2 regions of the Kitasatospora sp. NPDC056327 genome follow, and region 2 is predicted to be linked to the other one. Evidence: riboswitches for the same ligand, from Rfam matches in the RefSeq annotation. Region 2 holds a riboswitch; the other holds the start of a gene.
What was found. A riboswitch is a leader RNA that binds a small molecule or an ion and turns the genes downstream of it on or off. The one in region 2 is predicted to bind cobalamin.
Positions count from the first base shown of each region.

Region 1: another riboswitch for cobalamin. It lies ahead of ACFCX4_RS20510 (HoxN/HupN/NixA family nickel/cobalt transporter); the one in region 2 lies ahead of ACFCX4_RS04705 (prenyltransferase/squalene oxidase repeat-containing protein).

Region 1 covers NZ_JBHJRC010000138.1:286-11,911, reverse strand. Annotated here, with positions in the region: gene ACFCX4_RS20555 (dihydroorotase) at 1-1,088, opposite strand, end outside; gene ACFCX4_RS20550 (aspartate carbamoyltransferase catalytic subunit) at 1,115-2,092, opposite strand; gene pyrR (bifunctional pyr operon transcriptional regulator/uracil phosphoribosyltransferase PyrR) at 2,098-2,721, opposite strand; gene ACFCX4_RS20540 (transcriptional regulator) at 3,051-3,554, shown strand; gene ACFCX4_RS20535 (hypothetical protein) at 3,700-4,620, opposite strand; gene ACFCX4_RS20530 (thioesterase family protein) at 4,878-5,717, opposite strand; gene nusB (transcription antitermination factor NusB) at 5,879-6,316, opposite strand; gene efp (elongation factor P) at 6,321-6,884, opposite strand; gene ACFCX4_RS20515 (M24 family metallopeptidase) at 6,951-8,057, opposite strand; gene ACFCX4_RS20510 (HoxN/HupN/NixA family nickel/cobalt transporter) at 8,137-9,258, opposite strand; cobalamin riboswitch at 9,290-9,483, opposite strand; gene ACFCX4_RS20505 (ArsR/SmtB family transcription factor) at 9,567-9,941, shown strand; gene ACFCX4_RS20500 (Fpg/Nei family DNA glycosylase) at 10,005-10,835, opposite strand; gene ACFCX4_RS20495 (AAA family ATPase) at 10,943-11,626, opposite strand, start outside.
Region 2 covers NZ_JBHJRC010000017.1:40,742-52,367, reverse strand. Annotated here, with positions in the region: gene tcmP (three-Cys-motif partner protein TcmP) at 1-50, opposite strand, end outside; gene ACFCX4_RS04730 (hypothetical protein) at 221-511, opposite strand; gene ACFCX4_RS04725 (ECF transporter S component) at 572-1,393, opposite strand; gene ACFCX4_RS04720 (ABC transporter ATP-binding protein) at 1,390-3,033, opposite strand; gene ACFCX4_RS04715 (CbiQ family ECF transporter T component) at 3,030-4,259, opposite strand; gene ACFCX4_RS04710 (hypothetical protein) at 4,270-5,475, opposite strand; gene ACFCX4_RS04705 (prenyltransferase/squalene oxidase repeat-containing protein) at 5,472-8,351, opposite strand; cobalamin riboswitch at 8,455-8,586, opposite strand; cobalamin riboswitch at 8,676-8,753, shown strand; gene ACFCX4_RS04700 (hypothetical protein) at 8,882-10,306, shown strand; gene ACFCX4_RS04695 (flagellar hook-length control protein FliK) at 10,402-10,875, opposite strand; gene ACFCX4_RS04690 (prenyltransferase/squalene oxidase repeat-containing protein) at 10,905-11,626, opposite strand, start outside.

The DNA of each region.
Region 1 (11,626 bases), on a different contig from region 2:
GCGAGCCGGCCGATCCGGGCCGGGCGGTGGGACATCCGGTCGGCGACGCCCTCCCAGTTCAGCAGGCCGGTGTCGACCATGGTCTGCTGCACCACGGACAGCGCGGTCTCCAGGCCGACCATGCCCATCGCGGCCACGGCCCACTCGCAGTCCTTGTCCTCGGCCGGGTGCGGCGCGTGGTCGGTGGCGACGGCGTCGATGGTGCCGTCGGCGAGCGCCTCGCGCAGCGCCCGGACGTCGTCGGCGGTGCGCAGCGGCGGGTTGACCTTGTAGACCGGGTCGTAGGAGCGGACCAGCTCGTCGGTCAGCAGCAGGTGGTGCGGGGTGACCTCGGCGGTGACGTCCCAGCCCTTGGCCTTGGCCCAGCGGATGATCTGGACCGAGCCCGCGGTGGAGACGTGGCAGACGTGCAGCCGGGAGCCGACGTGCGCGGCGAGCAGCACGTCGCGGGCGATGATCGCCTCCTCGGCGACGGCCGGCCAGCCGCCCAGGCCCAGCTCGCCGGAGACCTGGCCCTCGTTCATCTGGGCGCCCTCGGTCAGCCGGGGCTCCTGCGCGTGCTGGGCGACGACACCGTCGAAGGCCTTCACGTACTCCAGCGCGCGGCGCATGATCACCGCGTCGTCGACGCACTTGCCGTCGTCGGAGAAGACCCGGACGCCGGCCGCGGACTCGTGCATGGCGCCGAGCTCGGCGAGCTTCTTGCCCTCCAGGCCGACGGTGACGGCGCCGACCGGCTGCACGTCGCAGTAGCCGGACTCCTGGCCGAGGCGCCAGACCTGCTCGACCACGCCCGCGGTGTCGGCCACCGGGAAGGTGTTGGCCATGGCGTGGACGGCGGTGAAGCCGCCCTTGGCGGCGGCCCGGGTGCCGGTGAGGACGGTCTCGGCGTCCTCCCGGCCGGGCTCGCGCAGGTGGGTGTGCAGGTCGACCAGGCCGGGCAGGACGATCAGCCCGGTGGCGTCGATCTCGATGTCCGCCACGACGTCCAGGGCGGTGCCGACCGCCCGGATCACGCCGTCGGCGAGGTGGAGGTCCTGCGGGGCCCCGCCGAGGACCTGGGCGTTGCGGATCAGGTAGGTGACCATCGTGTGGGTTCGCTCGCTTCGCTCGTTCACCGGGCGGTCTCGCCGGAGTCGGTACGGGGGGTGTCGGTGAGGGTGGCGCCGCCGAGCAGCAGGTAGAGCACGGCCATCCGGACGGAGACGCCGTTGGCGACCTGCTCGACCACCGTGCAGCGCGGCGAGTCGGCGACCTCGGCGGTGATCTCCATGCCCCGGACCATCGGGCCGGGGTGCATGACGATGGCGTGCTCGGGCAGCTGGGCCATCCGGGCGCCGTCCAGGCCGTAGCGGCGGGCGTACTCGCGCTCGGTGGGGAAGAACGCGGCGTTCATCCGCTCCCGCTGGACCCGCAGCATCATCAGCGCGTCGGTCTTGGGGAGCACGCTCTCCAGGTCGTAGCTGACCTCGCAGGGCCAGTTCTCGATGCCGATCGGCAGCAGGGTCGGCGGCGCGACGAACGTGACCTGGGCACCGAGCGTGGTGAGCAGGTGGACGTTGGAGCGGGCGACCCGGCTGTGCAGGACGTCGCCGACGAGGGTCACCCGGCGGCCCGCGAGGTCGTGGCCGGAGCCCGGGTTGAGGTGGCGGCGCATGGTGAAGGCGTCGAGCAGCGCCTGGGTGGGGTGCTCGTGGGTGCCGTCACCGGCGTTGATGACGCTGCCGTGCAGCCAGTCGGACTGCGCGAGCCGGGCCGGCGCGCCGGAGGCGTGGTGCCGGATGACGACCGCGTCGGCGCCCATCGCCTGCAGGGTCAGGGCGGTGTCCTTGAGGCTCTCGCCCTTGGAGACCGAGGAGCCCTTGGCGGAGAAGTTGATGACGTCGGCGGAGAGCCGCTTCTCGGCGACCTCGAAGGAGGTCTTGGTCCGGGTGGAGTCCTCGAAGAAGAGGTTGACCACGGTGCGGCCGCGGAGGGTGGGGAGCTTCTTGACGGCCCGGCCGGAGAGCTGGGCGAGTTCCTCGGCGGTGTCCAGGACGAGCAGCGCGTCGTCGCGGCTGAGATCGGCTGCGGACACGAGGTGGCGCTTCACGCGGGCTACTCCGGGAGGTGCGGTTCGGTGGGCTGGGAGGCCAGGGCCTGGGAGGAGCGCGCGGCGTAGTCGCGGTCGCCGACCAGCACGGCGTCCACGCCGTCGCGGTCGGACAGGCGCACCTGGACGGCTTCGCGCAGCGAGGTGGGGAGGTTCTTGCCCACGTAGTCGGCGCGGATCGGCAGTTCGCGGTGGCCGCGGTCGACGAGCACCGCGAGCTGGACGGCGCGCGGGCGGCCGATGTCGTTGAGGGCGTCGAGCGCGGCGCGGATGGTGCGCCCGGAGAAGAGCACGTCGTCGACGAGGACGACCAGCCGGCCGTCGATGCCGCCGGGCGGGATCTCGGTGTGCTCCAGCGCGCGGGCGGGCTTCAGCCGCAGGTCGTCCCGGTACATGGTGATGTCCAGGGTGCCGAGCGGGATCTCCTGGCCGGTGATCTGCGCCAGCCGGGCGTGCAGCCGCCGGGCGAGGTGGACGCCCCGGGTGTGGATGCCGAGCAGCACGACGTCCTCGGCGCCCTTGGCGCGCTCGACGATCTCGTGCGCTATCCGGGTGATGACCCGGGCGATGTCCGTGCCGTCCAGCACCTGGTGCGGCGGCCTCGGAGCGGATTCCTGGTGTGCGGTCATGCCGAAGCGGACCTCCTTCCCCGCCTCACGGGACGGGTCTTAAAGGATGTCTGGGAAGCCCCGCCGGGGTGCGGCGCGGGCTCCGCCATCCTATCAGCGTCATTTGTGGCCAACCGACGGCCATCATTCCGCTTCCCCGGGTTCACGCACCGGACGCACCGGTGATGCGGCCCATTCGCACGACTGCCCCATTCGGCTTGACGCAACTACCTCACTCTACGTAACCTCACAGTGAGTTACGAGACGGACGTCGAACCCACCGGTAACGGCGTCGGCCAATCGCCCGTGACCCACCACTGAACGCGAAGCAATCTCGTCCGGGGAGATCAATGTCCAGCGACTACGCGAAGCAGCTCGGAGGCAAGCTCCGAGCCATCCGCACTCAGCAGGGGCTCTCCCTGCACGGTGTCGAGGAGAAGTCCCAGGGGCGCTGGAAGGCAGTCGTCGTCGGCTCGTACGAGCGCGGCGACCGTGCGGTCACCGTGCAGCGGCTGGCCGAACTGGCCGAGTTCTACGGGGTCCCGGTGCAGGAGCTGCTGCCCGGCGGCACGCCCGGCGGCGCGGCCGAGCCGCCGCCGCGCCTGGTCCTCGACCTGGAGAGACTGACCCAGGTCCCGTCCGAGAAGGCCGGCCCGCTGCAGCGCTACGCGGCGACCATCCAGAGCCAGCGCGGCGACTACAACGGCAAGGTGCTGTCGATCCGGCAGGACGACCTGCGCACCCTGGCCGTGATCTACGACCAGTCGCCGTCGATCCTCACCGAGCAACTGATCTCCTGGGGCGTGCTCAACCCCGACGCGCGCCGTGCGGTGCGCGAGGAGGAGGCGGGCTGAGGCTCGCCGCACCGGCCCGCCCGTCTCCCGCCCCGCGGGAGCGGCGGACACCTGCAGAAACGTCACGGCGCGGCCCCCGCGAGGGGTGCCGCGCCGCGGCGCTCCCTGCGGCCCGCGCCGTGCCCGGAACGGCCCCCGAGGGGCCTCAGCAGACCGTCTCCAGGCGGTAGCCCGGCTCGGCGGCCACCCCGTCGAGCCGCACCGGCCCGTCGGCGGGCGCCCACACCCGGCCCTCGCTGGCCCAGGCCCAGGCCGTCGGCCGGTACTCGCCGCAGGCCGCGGCCGAGCCCTGGGCGCCGTGCAGCACCGCGAGGCCGGGCAGCTCACGGGCCAGCCCGGCACAGAGCACCGCGCAGAGCAGTTCGAGGTCCTCGTCGTTGATCCGGACCACGCCGTCCTCCCACTGGAGGACCCGGGCGGCCGCGGCCAGCCGCCCGCCCGGCGCGTCCACCGCCACCCGCAGCTCGTAGACCCCGCTGCCGGCGCCGAGCAGCATCCGGCGGAACACCTCCGCGCCGCGCTCGTACGCGGTACCCACCGCGTCGTCGCGCTCCCCGTAGAGCCGGCCGTCGAGCAGCAGGTCGGCGTGGCGCAGCGTCAGACCGTTCTCGCGGGCCCGGACCAGCCGGGGCACGAAGTCGCCCGCCAGCTCCTCCCCCTGATAGGCCAGCAGCTGGGTGCGCAGCGGCGGGTTGACCAGGTAGCGGTCCCGGGCGGCCGGCTCGGCCGGGTCGAGGCCGTGCAGCAGACAGAACTCGGCGAAGTCCTGCGGGTGGAACATCCGGGCCCGGACGGTGTCGAACCGGCGCCGGGCGTCGGCCAGCAGTTCCGCGGTCTCCCGCAGGTACTGCTCGTGGTCGGCGGCGTCGGACAGCCGCCAGGCGCGGGCCCGTTCGAAGTCCTCGGCGCTGGTGAGCACGCCCATCACGAAGGCCTGGCCGGCGCCGTCGCCGCGCTGCCGCTCGCAGCCCTCGGTCCGCTCGGCGGCCGCGCGCGAGCGGACCCGCGGACGGGTGCCGGCGGCGGTGCAGTCGGGGGTGCGGCGGGCGCGGCCGTTGCGGCTCATCGGGGCTCCTCGGGCGGGACGGACGATCGGCGGCGGGTGGCACCGCCGACCTTGTCCTCCCCCGCCCCGCGTGGCGCACACGTACGACGTGTCACAGGACTGTAACCGAGGGTGAATCGGATGTTTGGAGTCACGCACGGTTGTGCGGCCCGGCCCTCACGCCCCCCGGGTCCGCCCCGGCCGCGCCGCGTTCATCACGCGGAGTGCACGCCCGCTCACGCGCCCCGGCCCTGCGCCGGCCCCGCGCCGGTGCCGCGCTACCGGGGCACCCGCGCCAGCTGGCGGGACTGGGCCACCAGACGGCCCGTCGAGTCCCAGACCTCGGCGTCCTCCTCGAAGTACCCGCCGGCCAGGTTCCGGGTGGCGTGCACCACCCGCAGCCAGCCCGCGGCGGGCTTCGCCCGCAGGTGGACGGTCAGCTCGACGGTCGGTGCCCAGCCCGGCATCCCGAGGTCGAAGGTGACCGGCGGCAGCGCGTCGGCGACCAGCAGGAGCAGCAGCGGGTCGGGCTCGCGGCCGTCGGCGAGCCGGAACCAGCCCTGGATCCGGCCGGCGCCGGACGGCTGCCCGAGCGCCCAGCCGACGGTGGCCGGGTCCAGCCGCAGGTCGAAGCGCTCCAGCAGGGCGGCCTGGTCGAGCAGCTCCCTGGGCGCGTGCTCGACGCCGATGCACTGCTCCGGCGGCGGCAGCTGCGGCGCGGCGGCGGTGGTGCGCACCTCGCCGTCGAGGGCGGCGAGGTCGCCGTGGCTGGCGACCACCCGCAGGCGCTCCGTACCGCCCTGGACGAGCGAGGCGGTGCCGGTGGAGAGCGTGCGGCCGGTGCGGATCACCTCGGTGTGCACGGTGGCGGGTCCGGGCACGGCGGAGGAGAGGTAGTAGCCGCTGATCGAGACCGGGTCGGTGTGACCGGCGCTCTCCGGGCGGGCGGTGTGCGCGAGCGAGAGCGCGTGGCCGGCGAAGGCCAGCAGCAGCCCGCCGTTGACGCCGCCGCCGATCCGCCAGCCGGCGCCGAGTTCGCCGTCGTACCGGCCGGCCCCGTCGGGGTGCGGGGTGAGGGCGATGCCCTGGTCGAACTCGCTGCGGATCGCCGTGGTCATGGGGTTGGCCTGCCCTTCGCTGCGGGGGTCGCCGGCGGGCGCGGGCCGCCGGCACGCCTGGTTACTGGCGAGTAGGGACCACCATACGCCGAACGGGTGACCACGCACGACGGCCGCCGGACCGTTGTCGGGTCGGGCGGCCGTCGGTGCGGTGCTCGGGTTCAGCGCCGGATGCCGGGCTTCAGCTCCATGAAGCGGGCCAGCAGGCCGTTGACGAACGCCGGGGAGTCGTCGGTGGAGTACTCCTTGGCGATCTCCACCGCCTCGTCGACGACGACCGCGTCCGGGACGCCGTCCTCCCAGATCAGCTCGTACGCGCCGAGCCGAAGGACGTTGCGGTCCGCGATCGGCATCCGGTCGAGCGTCCAGCCGACCGCGTACTGCGAGATCAGCTCGTCGATCCGGCGGGCGTACTGGACGTAGCCCTCGACCAGCTCCATGGTGTACTCGCCGACCTGCGGGGTGCCCTCGTCCGGCTTGGGCTCCCGGGCCCGGGCCACCCAGTCGGCGAGGACGGTCAGCGGGTCGACCCCGCGGTGATCGGCCTCGAACAGGATCTGGAAGGCTCGCGTGCGGGCCTTGGTGCGTGCGGACGACACGGACTTACTTCACCCGGCCGAGGTAGCTGCCGTCGCGGGTGTCGACCTTGACCTTCTCGCCGGTGGTGATGAAGAGCGGCACCTGGATCTCGGCGCCGGTCTCCAGCTTCGCCGGCTTGGTGCCACCGGTGGAGCGGTCGCCCTGGACGCCCGGCTCGGTCTCGGAGATGACGAGCTCGACCGCGGCCGGGAGCTCGATGTACAGCACCGCGCCCTCGTTCACGGCGACGAGCGCGTCGAAGCCCTCCAGCAGGTACTTGGCGGCGTCGCCGACCACGCCCGGCTCGATGGTCAGCTGGTCGTAGGTGTCCATGTCCATGAACACGAAGTTCTCGCCGTCCTTGTACGAGAACTGCATGGTGCGCTTGTCGACGTTGGCGGTCTCGACCTTGGTGCCCGCGTTGAAGGTCTTGTCGACGACCTTGCCCGTCAGGACCTCCTTGAGCTTGGTACGCACGAAGGCCGGGCCCTTGCCGGGCTTGACGTGCTGGAACTCGACGACGGACCAGAGCTTGCCGCCCTCCAGCTTGAGGACCATGCCGTTCTTGAGATCGTTCGTGGAAGCCACGGGCGCACTTACTCCTGGATATAGCTGTCAAGGAACCAAGGGGTCGCGTCCTGTGGCACACCTGCGTCACAGGGCGAGGAGCTCCTTGGTGGTGATGGTGAGCAGCTCGGGCCCGCCCTCCTCCGGGGGGCGCACCACGAGCGTGTCCTCGATCCGGACCCCGCCCCGCCCCGGGAGGTGCACCCCCGGGCCGACGGTGACCGGCACGCGACTGTCCAGTTTACCCATGTCCGTGGGGCCGAGACGCGGTGCCTCCCGGATCTCCAGCCCGATGCCGTGGCCGACCGGGTGCGGGGAGCCGTCCGCGTGCCCCGCCGCCCGCAGGATCTCCCGGGCCGCCCGGTCGGGCACGCACTGCTCGACCCCCGGTCCGAGCGCCTCCCGGCCGGCCCGCTGGGCGCGGAACACCAGCCGGTGCAGCTCGACCTGCCAGGGCGCCGGGGCGGCCCCGATCACGAAGGTCCGGGCGGTCGACACCCCGTACCCGCGGTACTGCGCGCCGAGCACCACCGTCAGGAAGTCGCCCTCCTCGACCCGGCGGTCGGTGGGCTGGTGGGCCTGCCGGCCCGAGTGGCTGCCCGTGCCGACCGAGACCGGGAAGGCCGCCCGGTCCGCGCCGTGGTCGATCATCCGGCGCTCCAGCTCCATCGCCAGGTGCCGCTCGGTGCGGCCGACCAGGATCGACTCCAGCAGTTCGCCGAGCGCCTGGTCGGCGATCTCCGCGGCGATCCGCAGGTCGGCGATCTCGTGCTCGTCCTTGACCAGCCGCAGCCGCTCCACCGCCCGCCCCACGTCCGTCAGCCGCACCCCCTCGGCGAGCCCGGCGACCGTCCGGTGCCGGGTGACCGTCAGGTCGTGCTCCTCCACCGCCAGCCCGGTCACCCCCAGCCCGGTCACGGCCGCCGCCGCGGCGACCGCGGTGTCCGCCCCGGCCGCCACCGGGAGCCGGGTGACCTCGGGGGTGATCAGGTGCTCGCCGGTGTCGTCCGGCGGGAGGTCGTCCGGCAGCGCGAGCAGCGCGCGCTCCCGGGTGAGCAGCAGGGCCGCCCCGCACGGCGGGCAGCCGGTGAGGTACCGCACGTTCGCCGCCCGGGTGATCAGCGCCGCGTCGGCCCCGGACGCACTGCAGTGCTCCCGCAACCGCTCCCGCCGGCCCGCGTACGCATCAGCCATGCGTCGAGCGTACGAACCCGGGCCCCGATCCGCCTGCCGAACGCCACCGGCCGGGCCCGCGGGGGCCCGGCCGGCACCGCTACCGCGCTCCCGGCGCGGCCCCGGAGCCCCACTTCCGCTCCACCCCGGCCAGCCGCCAGTAGGCGATGGCCGCCGCCCAGACGACCACGAACAGACCGACGATCGCGTACCCGACGTTGTCCAGCGAGATCTCCGCGATCCAGCCGCTCACCGGGTCGGTGAGGTCCAGCTTCTCGTGCAGCACTCCGACCAGCTCGATGGTCCCGATCACGAACGCCACCGCGATCGACAGACCGGTGATCGTCAGGTTGTAGTACACCTTCCGCACCGGGTTGGAGAACGCCCACTGGTAGGCGAAGTTCATGAAGGTGCCGTCGAGGGTGTCGAACAGGCTCATCCCGGCCGCGAACAGCAGCGGCAGGCAGACGATCGCGTACCACGGCAGGCCGGAGGCGGCGCCCGAGCCGGCCATCACCATCAGGGTGACCTCGGTCGCGGTGTCGAAGCCCAGGCCCAGCACCATGCCGACCGGGAACATCTGCCCGGGCCGGGTGATCGAGCGGGTCGCCCGGTTCAGCACCCGGGCCAGGAAGCCGCGCGAGTTCAGGTGCGCCTCCAGCTCGGCCTCGTCGAACGACCCCGCCCGCATCCTGCGGAACACCTTGAGGATGCCGAACAGCGCCGCCAGGTTGAGGGCGCCGATCAGGTAGAGGAAGGCGCCGGAGGCCGAGGTCCCGACCACGCCGAGCCACTGGTGGGTGGCGGACCCGTCGTCCATCAGGGTGTTCGCCAGCTGGGCGCCGCCCGCCACCAGGGCGGCCATCAGCACCACCATCGAGGAGTGGCCGAGGGCGAACCAGAAGCCCACCGAGACCGGGCGCCGGCCGTCCGCCATCAGCTTGCGGGTGGTGTTGTCGATGACCGCGATGTGGTCGGCGTCGAAGGCGTGCCGCATGCCGAGGGTGTAGGCGGTGATGCCCAGGCCCACCCCGAAGACCTGGGTGCCGACCTCGTACCTCTCGGGTGCGACCAGGAAGACCAGCGTGCCGAACGCCACCACGTGCATGGCGAGGATCACGCCCATCAGGCCGGCCGTGCGCAGGGTGTCCTCACGCCGCCAGCGGAACGCGGGAAGGGACGCGGGCGCCGTCGGGACGGCGGCGGTTTCGGGCAGGGTCATGCTCGGATCACGCTCCAGCACCTCGTGGAATGACGTCGTGAGATGCCGTGGCCGGTCTCCTGGCTGACGGGGCTCCCGTACCCGCCTTCCCAGGCGCGCGAAGCGCCCAGTGGCGTCGTGGGTACGGACGACTTCCCCCGATCACAGTGGCGAGGGCCGCTCCGGACTGGGACCCCTGAGGGTCCGTCACCGGTCTTCCCGAGCACCACGGCGGGGAACACCGTAGGGGTCGGCGGACAACCCGTGCAAGGCTGCGCACCTGCGCAGGTGTCCAGGATCACAGGGCCCCGCCTGCGAGAATGGGCCGCATGCATCTCGTACCGGCCGACCGCGCGGGCCACCGCACCATCGACGGCCACCGGGTCTGCGAGGCCATCGCGGCCATCGGCGACACCGCCGGGGTCCGCTCCTGGGCCGACCGCTTCGCGCTGCTCGCCGACCCCGGACGGCTCGCCCTGCTGCTCGCCCTGCACCGCACCGGCCCGCTCGCCGTCACCGACCTCGCGGTCGCCACCGGCATGCGCGACCCCGCCGTCTCGCAGGCCCTGCGCCTGCTCCGGACGGCAGGCGTGGTCGCGGGCGAGAAGGAGGGACGTGTCGTGCGCTACCGGCTCGTGGACGCCGGCCTGCGCCCCCTGCTGGACCAGTGCGCCGGTGACGCCGACGGGGCTTCGGCGGGCTGACGCCGGCCCGGCCGGACCGGAGCCGGCGTCACCTCACGACCGCTCACGCCCTCCCGCGCCGCCTCACGTCCAGGCGGCGGCGGGCTGGCAGAACGGGCACCAGAAGAGGTTGCGGGAGGCGTGCTCCTCGGCACGGACGTCGGTTCCGCAGACCAGACAGGGCTGCCCCGCGCGCCGGTAGACGTAGACCTCGCCGCCGTGGTCGTCGACCCGCGGCGGCCGGCCCATCACCTCGGGGGTGTGCTCGGGACGGACCGTGTCGATCCGGCCCGCGCCGACGCCCTCGCGCATCAGGGCGACCAGGTCCGCCCAGATCGCGTCCCACTCGGCACGGCGCAGGTCGCGGCCGGCCCGGTGCGGGTCGATGCCGTGCCGGAACAGCACCTCGGCGCGGTACACGTTGCCGACGCCCGCCAGCACCTTCTGGTCCATCAGCAACGCGGCGATCGTGGTGCGGCTGCCGGAGATCCGCCGCCAGGCGGCGTCCGGGTCGGCGTCCGCGCGCAGCGGGTCCGGACCGAGGCGGCGGGCCACCGCGGCCTTCTCCGCGCCGGTGATCAGCGCACAGGTGTTGGGACCGCGCAGGTCCGCGAAGTGCTCGTCGTTCGCCAGCCGCAGCCGGACCAGGCCGACCGGCTCGGGCACCGGGCCGTCACCCGGCTCGCCGAAGGTGAACCCGCCGTACAGCCCGAGGTGGACGTGCACCCAGGCGTCCTCGCCGAAGCCGAGGAACAGGTGCTTGCCGGTGGCCTCCGCCGCGGTCAGCTCCCGCCCGTCGATCAGCTTGGCGCCGTCCGCGAAGCGGCCCTGCGGACTGCTGGCACGGACCGGCCGGCCGCCGAAGGCACGGTGGTTCTCGGCGGCGAGGCGGTGGATGATGTGGCCTTCCGGCACGGGCGCGGCTCCCCCCGGTGGTTCGTTCAGGACGCGTCCATCATCGCAGCCGGCACCGACAGCCCGGCCCGCCCGGAGCACCGGCCGCGGACGGCCGGCGGCCGGGCTCAGCGGACCGGGACGCCCATCAGCCGGGCCAGGATCACCCGGTCCAGCTCGGCCGCCGTGGCGGCCACGTCGAGGTGGGAGTTGTCGATGATCGGCAGGCCCGAGTTGTACCAGCCGGCCATCCGGCCGTGGATCCGGGCCACCTCCTCGTCACCGAGCCGGCGGTTGCCGCTGCGCCGGGCGTTGCGGCCGAGCACCGAGTCCAGGCTGGGCAGCAGCACCACCGGGATCATGCCGGGGCCGATGTGCCGCTTCCAGCCGCCGAGGCCGATCGCCGGGCGGTTGGGGAAGACGGCGTCGTCGATGATGCAGGAGATGCCGTTGGCCAGGTAGTTGCGGCAGGCGAAGCCGCAGGTGCGGCGGGCCAGCCGGTACTGCGCCTCGGAGGCGTCGTTCCAGCCGGACTGCGGGTTGGCGAAGCCGGACTGCACCCACTCGCGGACGTCGTCGAGGCTGATGTGCGCGGTCGGGGCGGGGCGCCGCTCGGCCCAGTGGCGGGCCACCGTGGTCTTGCCGGCGCCGGCCGGGCCGATCAGCAGCACCGCGATCGGGCCGGCGGGCGCATGCTGCCGCGGCGGGTGGGCGGGCAGCTGGACGGGCGCGCCGGACGGCAGCAGGAAGTGCCCGGTGGAACCGGCGGGCACCGGCGGCGCCACCGGGAGGGGCGCCGGTGCGGGGGCCGG
Region 2 (11,626 bases):
CTGGGCAGCGCCGGCGCGGTCCAGTACTCCCCCGAGGTGCCCTTCGACATCCGTCCCTCCCGGCCCGAGACCCGCACGACTCGTCGACCGTTCCAGGGTGGGCGAGCCGCAGCCCGTCCGTAAAGACCGCCGTCCGGTCCAGTACCACGTGCGACAGCCGACTCACCGGTGGTCAACGCGGTTCCGGCCGCTCCGGCTCGGCCGACGGGGCCACGCGGCGTCACTCCCCGGGCGTGTCTGAGCTTCCGGACGACGCGGCGCCGGCCGACAGTGCCGCACGGATGTCACCGAGCAGCTCGGAGAGCCCGCGACCCGGATCCATCCGGTCCTCCAGGTCCGCGAGCAGCTCGGCGGGAAGCTCCGCCAGCAGCTGCTCCACCTCCCTCAGCAGCCCGCGCCCGTGGCGCAGCTCCTGTTTCATCCGGGCGACCAGGGTCTGCAGGCCCCCGACCCTGCGCCGGTTGGCCTCCAGCCCGTCGTACTGCTCCGGGGACAGGACGACGACCTGCACACCGTCCACTGTCTCCGTCCGGGGCTTCCCGGCCTTCGGCATGGTGATGACCCTTTCCGACTACCGGGCTGGTTCCGCGGCCGGCCTGCCGGTGGCCTCCGGCTTCTCGAAGCGCACGGTGGGCTCGAAGTTGGCGCGCCGGGCGGCGCGGCGGAAGACGGTGAGGACGGCGGGGCCGACGACGAGGACGGCGGTGAAGGTGGTGACGGCGCGGCCGGTGTCCCAGCCGAGGGAGGTGGCCAGGTCGAAGAGCAGGTATCGGTGCCACTGCTCGGTGAAGGGGAGGCCGGGCAGGTAGGCGACGGAGCTGTTCGGGTCGGTGGAGAACGGCCAGAAGGAGAGGTTCAGCAGGAATCCGAAGAGGTAGCCGGAGAAGGCCCCGTAGGCGGCCAGCATCGGGACCTCCCAGCGCCGCCGGGTTCGCGGGAGCAGCCCGGCGAGCAGGCCGACGAAGGCGCAGCCGAACATCTGGTAGGGCATCCACGGCCCGACGCCCCCGGTGAGGAGGGCCGAGGCGAACAGGGAGGTGCAGCCGAGGGTGAAGCCGAAACCGGGGCCGAAGACACGTCCGGCGAGGACGAGGACGAAGAAGACCGTCTCGACCCCGGCGGTGCCGGCACCGAGCGGCCGGAGTGCGGCGTTGACGGCGGAGAGGACGCCGAGCATGGCGAGGGCCTTGGCGTCGATGCCGCCGGAGGCGATCTCGGCGATCACGACGGCGAGGACCAGGACCAGCAGGGCGCCGAAGATCAGCGGCGGGGCGTAGTTGGAGCCGAACTTCCCGGGGGCGACGACGAACGGCCAGGTGAAGGCGACCAGGCCGACGAAGGCGGCGAGGGCGACGACCACGCGGGCCCGGCCGGGGATCCGGACGGCGGTCATCGGGCGGCCTCCGCGGTCTCCAGCCCCTTCGCCACCTGGGCGACCGTCAGGTAGGGCAGTGGCGCCAGGATCTTGGCGGTCTGGGGGGAGAAGGTGGGTGAGGCGACGATGACGTCGGCGGTGGGACCGTCGGCGACGATCTCGCCTTCGGCCATCACCACCACGCGGTCGGCGGCGGAGGCGACGAACTCGACGTCGTGGGTGGAGACCATGACCGTGCGTCCCTCGGCGGCCAGGGCGTCGACGATGCCGACGAGCGCCTCCTTCGCGTGGTGGTCGAGCCCCCGGGTGGGTTCGTCCAGCAGGACCACCCGGGGTGCCGCGGCCAGCTGGATCGCCAGGACAAGGGCCAGTTTCTGGCCTTCGGAGAGGTCACGGGGATGGCTGCCGTCGGGGATCCCGGGGGCGAGACGGTCGAGGATCTGCCGTGCGGTCGCCCCGGCGGCCCGGCCGGACTCGCGGTCACCCTGGCCGAGTTCCTCGGCGACCGTCTCCAGGTACAGCAGGTCGGTGGGGGTCTGCGGTACGAGTCCCACCAGCCGGCGGGCCTCCGCCGCGGAGCCCCGTCTGGGGTCCTGGGGCCGCCCTCCGCCGGTCCCCGTGACCCGCACGCTGCCGCCCTGCCGGGGCCCGGAGCCCTGGAGGGCCCAGAGGAGGGACGACTTGCCGGAGCCGTTGCGCCCCATCAGGGCGGTGACCTCGCCGGCCCGCAGCTCCAGTCCGGCCTCCCGGACGGCGGTCACCGGACCGTGGCGGACGACCACCTTGCGGGCCTCCAGCACGGTCTCCCCCGCTGTGGCCGCCGGACGCGGCGGGGGGACGCGCACGGCGGTGAGCCGCTCGCGCAGCGGCGCGGCGGCGCGGCGGGCGTCGCGGACGGAGAGCGGCAGCGGCTGCCAGCCGGCCAGGCGTCCGAGGTCGACGACGGGCGGTGCGACCGTCGTGCGCCGGAAGACCTCGGCGGGCGGGCCGTCCACGACGGTGCCGTCACCGGGCAGGTAGGCGACCCGGTCGGCGTACTGGACGACCCGCTCCAGGCGATGTTCGGCGAGCAGGACGGTGACGCCGAGGTCGTGGACCAGCCGGGTGACGGCGGCGAGCACCTCCTCGGCCGCGGTCGGGTCCAGGGCCGAGGTCGGCTCGTCCAGGACCAGGACCCGGGGGTGCGCGGTCAGCACGGAGCCGATCGCGACGCGCTGCTGCTGACCGCCGGAGAGCTCGTGGAGCGCGCGGTGGCGCAGGTCGGCCAGGCCGAGCAGGTCGAGGGTCTCCTCCACGCGCTTGCGCATCACCTCCGGCGGGACGGCCAGCTGCTCCATGACGTAGGCGAGCTCCTCCTCCACCGTGTCGGTGACGAAGCCGGCCAGCGGGTCCTGGCCCACCACGCCGACCACGTCGGCCAGTTCACGCGGCGGATGCCGGGCGGTGTCCCGGCCGTCGACGGTCACCCGGCCGCGCAGGGTGCCGCCGGTGAAGTGCGGGACCAGGCCGTTGACGGCGCCGAGCAGGGTCGACTTGCCGACGCCGGTGCGGCCGACCACCAGGCAGAGCTCCCCCTCCGGGATGTGCAGGTCGACGTCCCGCAGGACCGGAGTGGTCGCGCCGTCGTACACCACGCCGACCTGGTCGAATCGGATCACTTGGTCACCTCGGTGGACGGGCGGTCGGCACTGCCGGCACGCGTGGGCGCGGGTGTCCCGCCCCGCGGACGGGGCACGGCGCCGGGCACCGTCGGGCGGCCGGGCGGCGGGGCGATGACACCGGCGGCGCCGGCCAGCAGCAGGGCGAACACCGGGACCGGCGGCAGCGTCGGCCAACTCAGCGGGTAGAGGGAGGGGTTGAGATCGGTGGCGTCGTAACCGACCGTGGCGAACAGCAGGACGGCGGCGGCCACCCCGCAGCCGGCGACCCCGAACTCGGCGGCCCGCCAGCGGTCCGGGCGGTAGGTGGTGCGCCGGACCCGGCGCCCTCCGAACAGCAGCCCGGCCACGCACAGCCCGGCACCGATGACGAAGGCGGGCAGTCCGAGCGCGGCGGGGGCGGTTCCGTCCAGCAACCCGTACACCCCTGCGCAGAGCCCGCACATGCCGAGCAGCATCAGGGCACCGGTGGTCCGGCGGGAGCGGCGGGTGACGGTGCCCGAGCGTCCGTAGCCGCGCGAGTCCATCGCGGCGGCCAGGTGGAGCGAACGCTCCAGGGCGTCCTCCAGGACCGGGACGACGATGCCGCGCAGGGCCCGCACGCCCTTGGCCCGGCCCGCCCGCAACCGCCGTGCCCGCGCGACCCGTTGGACGCTCTGCACCAGCTGCGGGGCGACGCTGAGCGAGACCGTCACGGCGACGCCGAGCTCGTAGAGCGCGCCGGGCAGGACACGAAGGGCGCGTTTGGGGTTGGCGAGGGTGTTGGCGGCGCCGATGCAGCAGATCAGGCAGGCGAGCCGCAGTCCGTCGAAGGCCGCCGAGAGGGTGGCCTCCAGCGAGACCGGGCCGCCGATCCGGATGCCCGCGTACCAGGCGGGGGTCGGGATGTGGGGCAGCGAGAAGAGCAGGTGGTCGTGCGGCGTGATGCCGGTGGCGAAGACGCAGCGGAACACCACCCGGATCGCCACCACCGTGAGTGCCAGCACCAGGTAGTACTTGAAGCCCCGGGCCCACGGAGCCTCCGTGCGGCGGGCGGTGACGACGTGGCCGAGGACGGCGAGGACGAGCAGGAGCAGCAGCGGGTTGGTGGTGCGGCTCGCGGCGGTCGCCAGGGCGAGCGCCCAGGTCCACCAGGCCAGGGGGTGGAGGTCGCGCGGGCTGCGCCGGCCTCCCCCGGCGCGCCCGGGGGCGGGTCGGGGGAGGCCGGTGCCGGGTGCGCCGGGCATGGTCACCCGGTCACTCGGCCCGGCGGCGACGGCGCGCGACGCCGAAGGTGACCAGCCCCAGGAGCACCAGGAGGGCACCGCCGACCACGGCGGGGACCATCGACCCGGCGTCGTGCGGGGCCTCGGCCGCCGGGGCCGCGTCCACCACCGGCGGCCCTGCGGCGTTCACGGACGCCGACGGGGCCGGTGTCTCGGTCGGGGACTCCGGCGCGGGAGCGGTCTCGACGGCCGCAGGCGTCTCCGACGGCGCCGGAGCGGGCGGATCGGTGCTCTCGCCGCTCGGGGCCGAGGGCTCCGTGGGCTCCGGTACCGGCACCACCGCTGTCGGCACCTCGGCCGGCGGGGTCGCCGGCCGGGGAGGAGCGGCGCCGGAGGTGGCGCTCGGGGCCGCGGTCGGCCGTTTCGGCGCCGTGCCGCCACCGCTTGCACTGCCGCCGCCGGAGGATCCGCCCGGTCCGGTGCCACCGCCGGAGGATGTCGAGCCGCCGGTGGAACCGCTGCCTCCGGTGGATCCGGTGCCACCGGACGAGCCGCTCCCGCCGGACGAGGTACCACCCCCGGCTGCCGCACCGCCGGTGGAGCCACCGGTGCTGCCGCCGGTGCTGCCGTTTCCGGGGTCGGTCGGCGGCGGGGGCTGGGCGGGGGTGGTGGCCGTTCCACCGCCGGGCACCGTGTTGTGGGCGCGCACGGTGTCCGGCGAGAAGGTGGGCCGCCCCTCCGTGCCCTCGATGTTCGTGCCGCCGAAGATCCACAGGTCGACGCTGCCCGGTTTCGGCTGATAGCTCATCGCGCCCAGTTGGCTGTACGACCACTCGTTCTGGCCCGGGTCGGCGTGCCAGTACGACCAGTAGGCCGTGGCCGGGGGCGTCAGCACGCACTTCTCCTGGTCCGGGGCGGGGAACTGCTTGCCGCCCTGGAACCCGCTGTAGCCGATCCGGCAGATGAACGCCGGTCCGTCGTGCCCGGTACCCGCGGTCTTCCAGCCACCCTGGTTGAGCAGCGCGTAGCCGGTGGTGGGGGTCGTGCCGCAGGAGCGCAGCAGCGGCCCGCCCCACCTGCTGAAGTCCACGGCGAGCACCGCACCGGAGCCGGTGGTGCACTGCCCGATCGGCTGCGGCGCCGCCACTGCCGGAGCGGGAACGGCGGTGAGCCCGCCGAACGCGAGGGCGAGCGTCCCGCCGGCGGCTCCGAGCAGCCGGCCGAGCAGCCGGGTCACCGGTGACGCCCCGGGGTCGATCCCGCGCGGCGGCGGGCGATCAGGACCGCGCCCGCTCCGACGGCGGCCAGCACGGCCGCGGCGGTCGCCGGACCCAGCGTCTCGGCTCCGGTGCGTGCCAGGCTTCCGGTGTTCGTCCCGGCCGGCGTGGCATCGACCGGCACCCCGCCGCCCCGGCCTGCGCCGCCTGCGGCACCCGGGACCGGGGCACCGGTGGGCACGTCCCCGGGGGTGGTGGCGGCCGCGGACGTTCCGGTCGGTGCCGGGGAGGCGGTGACCGTCGGGGACGGCGAAGGGCTGCCGCTCACGGTCGGGGTCGAGGTCGCCGTGGGGGCCGGAGAGCCGGTCGGCGTCGAGGTGGCGGTGGGGGTCGGGGTAGGGGTCGGAGAGCCTCCGAGGTCCCGGCGCAGGGTGCCGAAGGAGATCCCGGTGGCGCCTCCGACCGCCTGGGCGGAGGCCCGCACGTCCGAACCCCGCTGGCCCTCGGAGGCGACGTTGAAGCCGCCGTCGCCGTTCTGCTGTCCGGCGAGGAAGTCGAGCGCCTTCGCGATCCCGGGGGCGTACGCGGCCTGGCGCAGACCCATGCCCTGGACGGCGAGCGCGGCCGAGTTGGTGGAGTTTCCGGCCGCGCCGGGGAAGCCCCCGTCCGGCAGTTGCCGACCCGCCAGCCAGGAGATGCCCTTGTCGACCGCCCGAGCGGCCTCGGTGCCGGGGACGAGCGCGAGCGCCATGGCCGCCATCGCGGTGCTGTCCACGTCGGAGTCGCCGGTGGCGGGGATCAGGCTCGGCCAGGAGCCGTCGGCGTGCTGGAGGCTCTTCAGGTAGGCGACCGCGGAGTCGGCGTTCGCGGTGTCGCCGGCGCGCAGTTGCGCCATGATGCCGAGCGCCTGGGAGAACACCGAGGTGGCGTAGGTGTAGTTGCCGGGGCCGGCGCAGCCGGTGGCCGCGTCGGCCCCGGCGCAGACGGCTGCGGCGAGGGCGGCGATCAGGTCGTGTCCGCCGAAGGCGCGCGGGTCACGGCCGACGACCTCGGCGAGCAGCGCCTCCTTGGCGATGGAGCCGCCTCCGGCGTACTCGGTACCGATCGCGGTCCAGTCGTTGACGGTGCGCCCGCCGCCGTCCTTGGCCTGCCCGTCGAGGAAGTCCACGATCCGGCGCAGGGCCGCGTCGTCCGTGCCCGTGGCGGCGAGCGCGAAGGCTCCGTCGAGGGTGAGGCCGAAGTCCGCGAAGTCCGGGAAGCCCTCGTAGTAGTGGCCGCCGACCAGGTTCGCGGGGGCGGTGAGGTAGGCGCTGCCCCTGGCGAGGTCGGGGGTCCGGCCGGCGGGCGTGGTCGGCGGGGTGGTGACGCCGTCCGGATCGTGGCGGACCGTGGTCGGGTCGGTGCCGGTCAGGGCCAGGATCGCCTGTTCGGTGGTGGCCGGGTCGGACTCGGTCGTCGACTCGTCGGGGCCGAAGCCGCCGTCCGTGTTCTGCCGTGCGCTCACCCACGCCTTGGCGGACGCCTCCTTGGACCCCTGGCCGGTGGCCCGCAGGACCTGGGCCGCGGCGGCGGTGCTCACCGTGTCCCCGGCGGCACCGGCGTACGGGGCGTAGGAGCCGTCGGCCCGCTGGCTCGCCGTGAGCCGGTCCGAGGCCTTCTTCGCGACGGCTTCGCCCCCGGCCGTGCCACGGAGCGCGAGGACGGTGAGGCCGGTGGCCACCGGGTCGGACTCGCAGTGGCCCCCGGCCGTGATCATCGAACCGGCGGTCCCGCCGTCGGCGCACTGGAGGGCGGTGAAGCGGGCGAGCGCCTGGGGCGGCGGCGTGACACCGGCGCGCCGCAGGGCGATCACGGCCCAGGCCTGGACCCACGGCGAGGCTGCGCCGTGGAAGTCCCCGGCGGCCGTGCACTTCCCGTTCTCGCCCTGCGCGGTGCACAGGTGGTCGGTGAGCGCGGCGATCAGGTCGCGGCCGCCGAAGTCCCGGGGGTCGCCCTCGGTGCTCTCGGCGACCAGCGCCAGCAGGGCTGCGGCTTTGGCGTCGGGCTTCCCGGCGGGTCCGTCCGGGTACAGGAACGCGTCGGCGTGCGCCGCGAGGTAGCCGACGACCTTGCGCAGGGCCGGGTCCTGGGTTCCGGCCGCGGCCAGGGCGATCGCGGTGAGGGAGGTCCGGGGGAAGTCGGGGCCTTCGAAGGCCCAGTTCCCCATGTACTCGCCGTCGACCAGTCGGCCGGCCAGCCAGGACGCCGCGGCCTTCGGGTCGCCCTCGGAGGACGTCGGGGCGGTCGGGCCCGGGGAGGCGGTCGGGGTCGCGGTGGGCGACGGTCCGCCGTTCCTGGCGCGGACGGAGTCCGGGGTGAAGGTCGGTTTCCCGCTGGTGCCGCCGATGTCGGTGCCACCGTAGACCCAGGCCTCGACCTCGCCGGGCCTGGGCTTCTGGGTGGCGGCGCCGAACCGGCTGTAGGACCAGGTGTCCTGGCCGGGCTCGGCGATCCAGTAGGACCAGTAGGCCGTCGCCTGCGGGGTGTTGGTGCAAGGCTCCTCGGCGGCGGTCGGGTACTGGGTGCCGCCGTTGAAGCTCCCGTTGCCGAGTCGGCAGACGAAGGCCGGGCCGTCGTGCTCGGTGCCGGTGGTGCTGAAGCCGGCGTTGTGCAGCAGGTTCATCCCGGTCGTGGGCCGGGCGTCGCAGCCGCGGAGGACTCCGCCGCCCCAGTGGCCGAAGTCGACGGCGACGATCGCGCCGGTGGTGGCCGTGCACTCCTCGATCGGGTCGGCGGCGGCCCGGCCGGGGTGGGCGAGCAGGACGGTGCCGCCCGCGGCGACCGCGACGGCAGTGGTGGCGAGAAAGGACGTGAACCCTCTGGATCCGCGGCTCGTACGGCTGTTCCTGGCCCTCACTGGCGACTCCCCGATCGGTCACCGGGTCCGCACGGCGCAGCCGACGGCTCCCCCCAGGAGGAACCGCCCCGACCGCGTCGTAGTCCACGACGACGCAAGCACTTCTGTGACAAGGCCCCGGTACAGGCATTCCGGCTCATCCGCCGCTGGGGCGGATCTACGGTTGCGGGTCAGCGCCGGATTCGGACCGGCTTCCCCTGATGCCGAGGATGAAAAACCGGTTCATCTGACCACGTCTGCGAGTCGGAGTCAACGGTGCGTCATGTCGCCTTCCCCACCTCGTGGAACGTCCGGCGGTGCGGTAGCGTCCGCGGTGGCCGAGCGGGGGAACCCGGTGCGAATCCGGGGCTGACGCGCAGCGGTGTGGGGTGGTGTCCTGCGGCACCCCGAGCCCGAATGCCCGCCCGGCCGAGTACTACGGCGAAAGCCTGCCCACGCGATCCGGGCGGCGGCCGCTCGGGCCGTCGCGCTCCCCCGGGAGCGCCGGGGCCGGGGCCGGGTCGGCGCCCGCCACCCCAAGGAGCCGTTCCGTGACCCTCCTCACGACACCCCGCACCTCCTCCCGCCTCGCCTCCGCCGTGACCGTGTCGCTGGCGGCCGGGGCGCTGCTGCTGTCGGCCGTCCCCGCCCACGCGACCGCCACCCCGGCCCAGATCGCCACCTCGAAGAGCACCGGCGTCACCTACCTGAAGTCCCTCCAGGCCGCCGACGGCAGCTACGTCACCGGCGGCGGGCTCTCCAACGAGTGGGCCTTCAGCGCGCTGGCCGCGGCCGGCGCCGCGGCGGCCGACGTGACGCCCGGCGGCGACGTCACCAAGAACGCCCGTCTCGTCTACCGCAACCAGCTCGCCGCCGCCGGCTGGCCGGGCGCCTCTCCGGTCGCCACCGACTACCAGCGGGGCATCCTGAACGCCTACGCCGCCGGCGTCGACCCCGCGCGCGTCGGCCCCGGTCGCAACCTGATCGCCGACGCGGTCTCCTACTGGCAGACCGCCGAACCCGGCTACTGGGGCCCGTCCGCCAACTTCAACGGGACCGTGTTCGGTCTCCTCGCCCTCGGCGGCGCCAGGACCCAGGGCGGCGCCAAGCGCGTTCCGCAGGCCCTGCTGGACGCCTCCGTCACGGCTGTGCGGGCCAACCAGCACACGGACGGCGGCTGGAACTACACCAAGGCCGCCGGTGACCCCACCGAGATCGGCACGGGCAGCGACATCGACATGACCGGGGCCGCCATGGCCTCCCTGTGCGTCGGCGGCGTGCCCGGCACCGACCCGGCGGTCGTCGCCGCCAAGAACTTCCTCAAGGGCAAGCTGCTGGCCTCCGGCGCGTTCAACGCCATGTGGGGCGTCAACACCGACTCCAACGGCTGGGCCGTCTCCGGCCTCAACGCCTGCGGCATCAACCCCCAGGGAGCCGACTTCACCAGCGGCACCGGCAAGACCCCGGTCGACTTCCTGATCGCCCAGCAGTTCAAGCCCGGCGGCGGGTTCAAGTACCAGCCCACCGACACCACGCCCTCCCCCTACGCCTCCGTCGACGGCCTGCGCGCCGTCGCCGGTGCCGGGTTCACCGCCGCCCCGCCCGCTCCGGTCACGGCCGGGGAGCCGACCTGGTCTGCCACCATCGCGTTCGCCTCCGGCACCGCCGCCCGGCTCGCCCTGGTCGTCGACGACGGCACCGGCGCGCTCAAGGTCTGCGCCGTCACCGTCAACCCGACCGGCACCACCGCGACGCTCGGCGACGTCCTCGACGCGGCCGCCACCGCCACCCCGGGCGGCTGCGTCACGTCCGTCACCCCCGCCACCGGCGGCGGGACGATCACGGCGCTCAACGGCACCGCCAACAGCGGCTCCGCCGCCTGGAAGGTGAGCCTCGACGGCGCCACCGCGACCGCCGCCACCCGGGCCACCACCGTCCACCTCGGCGACACCGTCTCGCTGCGCTACGGCAGCTGATCCGGCGGCGGCCGCGCCTGACGGCCTGAACGCCCCAGGACCCACCGGTGCCCCGGTCTCCGTCGCGGAGGACCGGGGCACCGGTGCACCGGGGGTCAGGGAGCGGTGATGCCCGGCTGGGCGCCGGCGCCGAAGGCCCAGCCCTCGACGTCGCCGGGCGCCGGGTCGTAGCTGCCCGCCCCCAGGCTGCTGTACGACCAGGGGCCGCCGTGCTGGGCGTGCCAGTACGACCAGTAGGCGCTGCCGGTGGGGTTGGTGCACGTCGTCGGCAGGGCGTTGATGGTGCAGACGAAGCCGGGGTAGCGCGGGTGGAAGGTGTACGGGAAGCCGGCTCCGGTGAGCGCGGCGAGTCCGCTGGCCGGGTCGCCGGGCGCACAGCCGGTCTGGATGCCGCCGCCGACCGCCGTGAAGTCGACCACGACGGTGACGCCGCTGGTGCCGGCGCAGGCGGCGGCCCGGGCCTGCGGGGCCTGGACGGCGGAGACGCCGAGCAGGCCGGCGGTGAGGGCCGCCGCGGCGGCGATCGAGCCGAGCGTGCGGCGGGCCGGGCGGGCCGGGGTGTCGGTCATCTGGTCTCTCCTCTGCTGGTCGTGGGTCGTCAGTGGCCCGCGGGCGCGGGGCAGGCGAGGGTGGGCGCGTCGGGACGGGCGCCGGCCGCGGAGAGGGTGGCCAGCGGGGTGCCGGCCAGGCCGAGGACGGCCTGCGCGGTGGCCCGGGTGCCGGTGCCGGGGTTGAAGCCGGAGGCGTCGTAGGCGATCGCGCCGCGCACGGCCGGGTCGGCGTCGCAGCGCTGCTGGAACTTGACCAGCCGGCTCCAGCCCTTGAGTCCGGCGCCGAAGCGGGCGTTGGAGAGCAGCGCCTGGGTCGCGAGGCCGGTGGTGTTGGCGTTGGAGGTGGTGGCCCCGGCGGCCGCGAAGCCGCCGTCGGCGTTCTGGTGGGCGGTCAGCCAGCCGAGCCCGGAGGCCGCCTTGGCGGGGCGTCCGGTGGCGGCGAGGGCCTGGACGGCGAGCGCGGTGGCGTCCGCGTCGGCGGTGCAGGTGGCCTGGCCGAAGGAGACCGGGAAGCCGCCGTCGGCGCACTGGCTGCCGGCCAGGAAGTCGACGGCGGCGGCCGGGGCACCGCCGGGGGTGCGGTGGAGGGCGATCAGGGCGAGCGACTGGCCGAAGGCGTTGCTGTAGTCGCCCCACTGGGAGCGGTCGGAGAACCGGCCGCTCGGGGTCCGGAGCGAGCGGAGCCGGGCGGGCAGGTCGACGCCGCCGAAGGCGGTCGGGTCCTCGCCGCGCACCTCGGCGGCGAGCAGCAGCTTGGCGGTGGCGCCGG